2 regions of the Clostridium sp. MB05 genome follow, and region 1 is predicted to be linked to the other one. Evidence: a T-box and tRNA genes for the amino acid it is inferred to sense, from the RefSeq annotation. Region 1 holds a T-box; the other holds one or more tRNA genes.

Region 1 (4,436 bases):
AAAATATGTGCCATTTTCAACTTCTCTCTTAGAACTAAACTCTCTAACCTCTCCCCTAGCCTCAGATGTGAAACTATGAGTTATTTCATTTTCTTTATTTAAAACTAAAACTCCACTTTTTTCTTGATACAAGAATATATTTTTCTTTGCATCTATATATTCTTGCATATCTAAATGCATATCAAGGTGATTAGGTGCTAAATTAGTTACTACAGCAACATCTATAGGTGTATTCATAGTCATAAGTTGAAAACTAGATAACTCTAAAACAACTTTATCATCTTCTTTTATTTCTTCTATGTTAGAAAATAAAGGTGTACCTATGTTTCCTCCAACCCAAGTTTTATACCCTGCTTCTTTTAGAAGCCTAGATATAATTGTCGTTGTTGTTGTTTTACCATCACTTCCTGTTATGCCATATACTTTTCCTTTGCAATATCTAACGAACTCTTCCATTTCTGATGTTATATATGCACCTTCGTTTTTTACTTTTAGCAAAGCATCACAATCTATTCTCATTGATGGAGTCTTAAATACAACATCGAACCCTGATAATTTATCTAAGTATCCTTCACCTAGTTCTAAAGCAACAGATAATTCATTAAACTCTTTTGCTATATCAACTAATTCTTCTCTATTTTTTTTATCAAATGCAGTTACTTTTGCTCCAAGCTTAACCAAAAATCTTATAAGTGGTATATTGCTCACTCCAATACCAACAACAGCAACATTTTTGTCTTTTATAAACTCTTTGAATTCACTAAATTGTTTTTTCATAGCTTTCCTCCAAAACCATATATAAGATATTATATGAAACTCCTCTTACTACGTTCGAATGAGTAAGTTCACCTTGCCAAATATAAAATTTGTAGGCGTTTTATGTAACTCCTTCTCACATGCGTTCGAATGAGTAAGTTCGCCTTTCCAAATGTGAAATTTGGAGGCTCACTTATCTTTAAGTCTGTCCCAATTCTTTCTAATTATAACATTTAAGATATCCAAACTCAAAAAAGAGAGGAGAATTTTATTATACACTCCTCTCTTTTAAATTAAAACTCTAAACTTTTTTCTATATAAGATTCTAAATCTGCAATCTTTACTCTTTCTTGTTCCATAGTGTCTCTATTTCTAATAGTAACAGCTTCATCTTCTAGAGTATCAAAATCTATTGTTATACAGAATGGAGTTCCTATTTCATCTTGTCTTCTATATCTCTTTCCTATGCTTCCCGCTTCATCGTATTCTATGTTAAACTTCTTGCTTAAATCCGCATATACATCTAAAGCTTTTTCAGAAAGCTTCTTTGAAAGTGGTAATATAGCAGCTTTATATGGAGCTAAAGACGGATGTAAGTGCATAACTGTTCTAGTATCTCCACCTTCTAATTCTTCTTCATCATATGCATCTACTAAGAAAGCTAATGCAACTCTATCAGCACCTAAAGACGGTTCAATAACATAAGGAACATATTTTTCATTAGTTGTTGGATCTAAATAGCTCATATCTTGACCTGAATGGTCTTGATGCTTTGTTAAGTCATAATCTGTTCTGTCAGCTATTCCCCATAACTCACCCCAACCAAATGGGAATAAATATTCTATATCTGATGTTGCATTTGAATAAAATGATAATTCTTCTTCTCCATGATCTCTCATTCTTAAACTATCTTGCTGAACTCCTAAATTTAATAAGAAGTTCCAACAGTAATCTTTCCAATATTTAAACCATTCTAAATCTGTTCCTGGCTTACAGAAAAACTCTAATTCCATTTGTTCAAACTCTCTTGTTCTAAATGTAAAGTTTCCTGGAGTTATTTCATTTCTAAAAGATTTCCCTATTTGAGCTATACCAAAAGGAACTTTCTTTCTTGAAGTTCTTTGAACTGATTTAAAGTTTACAAATATACCTTGAGCTGTTTCTGGTCTTAAATATATTGTACTAGCAGAATCATCTGTTATTCCTTGGAATGTTTTAAACATTAAATTAAACTTTCTTATATCTGTATAATTTAATTTTCCACATTTAGGACATACTATATTATTTTTTTCAATATAATCTTTTAATTGCTCATTACTCCATCCATCTGCACTAGCAACTTCTGCTCCATTTTCAGTCATATGATCTTCAACTATTTTATCTGCTCTAAATCTAGCTTTACATTCTTTACAATCCATTAACGGATCTGAAAATCCACCAACATGTCCTGATGCAACCCACACTTCTGGATTCATTAATATAGCACAATCTACTCCTACATTATAAGGACTTTCTTGAACAAATTTCTTCCACCAAGCTTTTTTAACATTATTTTTAAACTCAACACCTAATGGACCATAATCCCAAGAGTTTGCTAATCCTCCGTATATTTCTGATCCTGGAAATACAAAGCCTCTACTTTTACAAAGAGCAACAATCTTTTCCATAGTTTTTTCTACCGCCATTTTAATACCTCCAATTTTTTATAAATAAAAAAGGCCTCAAACCTAAAGGGACGAAATTTAAATTCCGCGGTTCCACCCTTCTTGGCTTTAGCCCAACTTTCCATATTAATACTCAAAAGCGCCCTTCAACTTAAATTAATAACAATTTTCACCAACCATTGTCTCTCTAAAAGAAATACTAAGTCTACTCCTCTTTCTCATAGTATTTATTAAATTATATATTAATTTTACCAAAAGACTTATATATGTCAAGTAAAAAAGAGTTTTATAACAATAGATAATTTATCTACTCTTATAAAACTCTTTTAAAAATGGCTCCGTGGAGAGGATTCGAACCTCCAACCTATCGGTTAACAGCCGAGTGCTCCACCATTGAGCTACCACGGAATATTTTTATAAATTAATTTTAAAATTAAAATGGCTCCGTGGAGAGGATTCGAACCTCCAACCTATCGGTTAACAGCCGAGTGCTCCACCATTGAGCTACCACGGAATATTCCTATAAATTAATTTTAAAATTAAAATGGCTCCGCGAAGAGGATTCGAACCTCCAACCTATCGGTTAACAGCCGAGTGCTCCACCATTGAGCTATCGCGGAATATTAGTTACATTAGTTATTATAACAATTTTTATTAATAATGCAAGTGTTTTTTTATACTTTTTAAAATTTTATTATTTATACACTATATAATTTAGTTAGATAAGGGAATAGGAATCCCATTCCCTTATAAAAAATCTATTTTTGTGGTTTCATTGTTGGGAACATTATAACGTCTCTTATTGATGCAGAATCAGTTAGGAACATTATCATTCTATCAATACCTATTCCTAGTCCCCCTGTTGGTGGCATACCGGTTTCTAAAGCACTCATGAATTCTTCATCTATCATGTATGCTTCATCATCACCTAGTTCTCTTTCTTTTTCTTGTTGGTTAAATCTTTCTCTTTGAACTATAGGATCATTTAATTCTGAATAAGCATTACATACTTCTCTTCCAAATACAAACCCTTCAAATCTTTCTGTAAATTCAGCATTTCCTCTCTTTTTCTTAGTTAAAGGAGAAATTTCTACTGGGTAATCACAAATAAATGTCGGTTGAATCATATGTTGTTCTGCATATTCTTCAAATAACATATTTAATACTTCACCCTTAGTTACATGCTTAAGATCTTTCTTAAATTCTAAGTGTTTTTCCTTAGCTATAGCTTGAGCTTCTTCATTTGTTTTTATTTCATTAAAGTCAACTCCTGCATGTTCTTTAACAGCATCAACCATAGTTATTCTATTCCAAGGAGGCATAAAGTCTATTTCTGTTCCTTGATAATTAACCTTTGTTGTTCCATTTACCTTTTCACATACATAAGCAATCATATTTTCTGTTATTTCCATCATATCATTGTAATCAGCAAATGCTTCATATAATTCTATCATTGTAAATTCTGGATTATGTCTTACTGACATACCTTCATTTCTGAAGGTTCTTCCCATATCATATACCTTTTCTAAACCAGCAACTATACATCTTTTTAAATATAATTCTGGTGCTATTCTTAAATACATATCTATATCTAAAGTATTGTGATGAGTTATGAATGGTCTAGCTGATGCTCCTCCTGCAATTGGTGCAAGCATTGGAGTTTCAACCTCTATAAATCCTCTATTATCTAAGAATTCTCTTATTCCTTTTACAATTCCAGCTCTCTTAATAAAGTTAGTTTTTACTTCTGGGTTAGAAATCATATCGACTTCTCTTTGTCTATATCTTAAATCTGGATCTTTTAATCCATGCCATTTTTCTGGTAACGGTTTTAATGATTTACATATTAACTCAAAACTTTTAACCTTGATTGATACTTCTCCAGTTTTAGTTTTAAATACTTCTCCTGTAGCAACAACCCAATCTCCTAAATCATAAGTTTTATATGATTTTAAAGCTTCTTCTCCTACTTCATCTATTTTTATAAACAATTGAATTTTCCCGTCTCTATCTTGT
Region 2 (4,436 bases), 180 kb from region 1:
TATAACAAAGTGTATTTACTTTAATTAAATTAATGCAATTTATTAGAACTTATATATGCTTTTTATAGTCTATTAATATTTTAGGAGCAACTTATGAATAGAAAAATAATTTATGTAGATTTCGTCCTTAAACGTAAGAAACTTTCATCTAGGACCATTCACTTTATTTACAAGCTTAATATTAAATTAAATCATCTTATTAATAAAATATTTAAGAAAAAATATGTAAAAAATAATTCTAAAGTCTATCCCTTTAAAAAAGTATTATAGTTCTAAAAAATAAATTTTAAATATATCTTCTATATTTATGGTAAAATAATTCTATAATTAATTTAGAGGTGATAAAGTGAGGATAGGATTAGGATACGATGTACATCGTTTAGTTGAAGAAAGAGACTTAATAATAGGAGGAGTTAAAATTCCTTATAAGCACGGTTTACTTGGACATTCAGATGCTGATGTATTACTTCATGCAATTATGGATTCATTGCTTGGTGCTTCAGCTCTAGGTGATATAGGCAAGCATTTTCCTGATACAGATGAAAGATTCAAAGGTATTTCAAGTTTAAAACTTTTAAAACAAGTAGGATTACTTCTTTCAGATAATGGTTATTCCATAAACAATATAGATGCAACTATTATTGCTCAAAAACCAAAAATGTCTCCTTATATACAACAAATGAGAGAAAACATAGCACAAGCTTTAGAAATTGATTTAAGTCAAATTAATGTTAAGGCAACTACTGAAGAAGGACTTGGATTTACTGGCAGTGGTGAGGGTATATCCTCTCAAAGTATATGCCTTCTTACAATGGATAATAAATAATTAAAAAGTTAAGAATTAAATTAAAGCTTATAAAAAGCAAGGAGATAACTAAAAAGTTATCTCCTTGTTTTTTGGTTTATATATTTAAATTTTTACAACAGCCTTATTTATTTCTCCAATGAATATATATAGCTATTATAGCACATATCCCCATAAGATATGGATAAAATAAAAATTTCATTATTGCAAATGGTGATAAAGCTGCAAGACCTGCCGCTGATATTAGTTGAGCTCCATATGGTATTATACCCTGAAATACACATGAAAACATGTCCATTATTCCTGCAACTCTCTTTGGTTCTAATTCAAATTCATTTGAAATATTTTTAGCTATTGGTCCAACAGTTACTATTGCTACTGTATTATTAGCAGTACAAATATCTACTAAACTTACTAGGGTTGCAATACCATACTCAGCCCCTCTTTTACTTTTAAAATTCTTCAGTCCTTTGTTAAGTATAAAGTCTATTCCACCATTAAACTTTATTATCTCTATTGTTCCAGCTATAAGTAATGAGATTATTATTAGCTCACTCATACCAGCTATTCCATCAGATATAGAATTAAATAATCCCAATAAGTCAAAGCTTCCAAATATAAATCCTATTATACCTGAAGACAAGATTCCAAGTAATAAAACTATTATTACATCAACTCCAAGTAAAGCTGTTATTATAACTATTATATAAGGTAAAATTTTGAATATATTAAAACTTAAAGAATCTAAACTAACTACATTTGCATTTCTTGTTAATACCATGAATATTAACGCAGTTATTATTGCTGCTGGAAGAACTATTATAAAATTCATTTTAAATTTATCTTTCATTTCACAACCTTGAGTTCTTGTTGCTGCTATAGTTGTATCAGATATTATTGAAAGATTATCTCCAAACATAGCACCACTAACTACTGCTCCAACTGCCAATGCTGTTGCTATTCCTGTCTTGTCTGCTATTCCAACTGCAATTGGAACTAATGCAACTATTGTTCCCATTGATGTTCCTATAGATAAAGCTATAAAGCAACCTATAATAAACATTCCAGGTATTAATAGACTACTTGGTAATAAAGATAATCCTAAATTTACAGTTGAGTCTACTGCTCCCATATTTTTAGCAACTTCAGCAAAGGCTCCTGCTAATATAAATATTAATATCATTAATAAAATATTAGTGTTTCCTGCTCCCCTGCAAAAAACTTCTACTTTTTCATCAAACTTTACTTTTCTATTCATAATTAATGCTGTTAGAGCTGCTACTAAAAAAGGAACAATAACTGATACAGCATAAAAATCTTTTGCTATTATAGATGTACCTAAATACACTAATAAGAATACTCCTAATGGAATTAAAGCTAGTCCATTACCTTTGTTTTTCAAAATTTCTTCCTCTCCTTTAAAATATAAATTATTTCTAATAACAAAATTAAAAAAGTCGCAAAGGCGAGCTTGTCGAGCCGTCGACTTTTTTTAGCGCATGTGCATTTCCGAATCTTGCCTGAGGAAAATCTTGCACGCGCACTATATTCACATTTTTTACTCTTTAGGATATAACTTTAATAACTAAATATCTTACAATAATTATGCAAAATAAATATAAAAATATAATTTTCTAAAGAGTAAAAAAAGCTCCTGTAGAAATACAGAAGCTTTACTCACACATATAAAAAATTATAGTTCGCCTCTTATCTACCAGGTTTACCTGCAGGATTTAGCACCTTAAGAATTAATTAAAATTCTTGGTTGCTGGGTTTCATAGGGCCAGTCCCTCCACCACTCTTGATAAGACTTTTAAATTTTGCACTATAATAGTATCAATTTAATATACTATTGTCAATATGAAAAATATTCCTAACACCTTATATAAGTCTTTTATTTTTAAAGTTACTATTAACAATAAAGTATTTAGTGTTAAATGTTCTATAAATAGAAAAAAAGAGATTACATAAAATTAATCTCTCTTTTAATGGTGCGTTATCAGGGGATCGAACCCGGGACACCCTGATTAAGAGTCAGGTGCTCTACCAACTGAGCTAATAACGCATATGGAGCGGGTGATGAGAATCGAACTCACGTAACTTGCTTGGAAGGCAAGGGCTCTACCATTGAGCTACACCCGCAAATATTATTGACAGTAATATTATATATTTAGTAATTATTACTGTCAATAATTAGTTTTACCTTTAAATTATTTCTGTAAGGGATTTTAATAAAATATCTCTAAATCGCTCTCCATGGCTCTTATTTTTATCAGCTTTTTCACATACTTCTTTCCAATCTGAAATAATTAAGCTAGTTCTCTCTTGAAATTCTCTTTCACTTGTTGTCATATAGCTTGAATTTATAACAAATTCCCCTAATTCTTTTGGTGTATTAAAAATTTTTAAATATAAAAATTCTCTATTGTCTCCGTACCAAGTTCTATTAAAGTCTCTAGCAAACTTTTGAAGTGCCCTAATTAATTTATCTTTAGGTAAAGCCCAACACTCCTTTATCATTTTTACATGTCTTCTCATATTATCTGCTTCTTCTTTAGATATTTTTTTATTTTTTTCTCCATCTGAAATTATTATTTCTACTGGAATGTTTGGGACATTAACAACTAACCTTTCCTTTCCATATATCCATTTATAAAAGGCTTCTTGTAAAAATGAATATTGAATATATCCTAACAATATTTTTTCATTTGGAAAGTATGCCCATGTATTATTAAGTCCGTTATTCTTGCAAAAAACTAAGCTATGGATATATATACTTTTTTCATTAGGTAACTTATCCATAAACATATGTCCTCTTATAGTTTTATTTTCATTAATTAATTCTTCCCAGTAATCAAATGAATCATAACTATGTCTCACTGTATCACCTTTCCTTCAGTCTCGTAATATAATATACTATATATATATTATATAGTATATTATACCACCTTTACAAGTATTTTTTAAGAATATAACAAAGTAAATATAAACACTTTATTATAACAATATAATTCTATGTATTAGGATGCACGTATTTTTAGCGTAAAATACCTACTCACCCAATGATATACTTTTATATCTAATTTGAAATAAAAATAAATTTATTTTATAATATTATTAAAGATATAAAAAGGAGGCATGACTTTGTACCACTGTGAAATTTGTGGATCAAAAGCGGATATTCATCATATAGTTCATAAACACGAAGGTGGCTACGATATTAAGTTAAACTATAAATATCTTTGCAACTACCACCATAGAGGGAAACATGGTCCTCATAACTGTATAGAAACTGATTTAAAGTATAAACTTGAATTACAAGATAAGCTTTTTAAGCTCTTACCAAAAGATTACTATACAGCTAAGGAACTTTACAATATTTTAGAAATATCTCATTCTTCTTTAAAAAAGTTAATCAAAAACCTTAAACTATTTAAAGAAGGATACTCTAAAAAAGAAATAATAAAGAACCTCATGGGTGGTAAACTCTACTCCTATGCTATGCTTCAAGAGCTTGAGTTAGAACGTCTTTTCCATAATATTAATATTAGCTAAAATTTAACTTTATATTCAAGTTACCATTTATTTGTATATGTAATTAAATTATAGATATTTTTAATGAATTTTAATA

Evidence for each region. A T-box is a leader RNA that pairs with one kind of tRNA and senses whether it is charged. The one in region 1 lies ahead of ACH36K_RS02875 (glycine--tRNA ligase), so its partner is inferred to be a tRNA-Gly.
Region 2: it encodes a tRNA-Gly, which carries the amino acid that the T-box ahead of ACH36K_RS02875 (glycine--tRNA ligase) is inferred to sense. The anticodon was not compared.

Annotation. Positions count from the first base shown of each region.
Region 1 is NZ_CP174370.1:581,765-586,200, reverse strand. Features, by position in the region: gene murD (UDP-N-acetylmuramoyl-L-alanine--D-glutamate ligase) at 1-777, opposite strand, end outside; gene ACH36K_RS02875 (glycine--tRNA ligase) at 1,050-2,441, opposite strand; T-box leader at 2,485-2,651, opposite strand; tRNA gene ACH36K_RS02870 (tRNA-Asn) at 2,754-2,828, opposite strand; tRNA gene ACH36K_RS02865 (tRNA-Asn) at 2,860-2,934, opposite strand; tRNA gene ACH36K_RS02860 (tRNA-Asn) at 2,966-3,040, opposite strand; gene lysS (lysine--tRNA ligase) at 3,179-4,436, opposite strand, start outside.
Region 2 is NZ_CP174370.1:760,437-764,872, reverse strand. Features, by position in the region: gene ispF (2-C-methyl-D-erythritol 2,4-cyclodiphosphate synthase) at 347-826, shown strand; gene ACH36K_RS03845 (Na+/H+ antiporter NhaC family protein) at 930-2,207, opposite strand; SAM riboswitch class I at 2,510-2,616, opposite strand; tRNA gene ACH36K_RS03840 (tRNA-Lys) at 2,795-2,870, opposite strand; tRNA gene ACH36K_RS03835 (tRNA-Gly) at 2,874-2,947, opposite strand; gene ACH36K_RS03830 (hypothetical protein) at 3,011-3,685, opposite strand; gene ACH36K_RS03825 (HNH endonuclease signature motif containing protein) at 3,950-4,360, shown strand.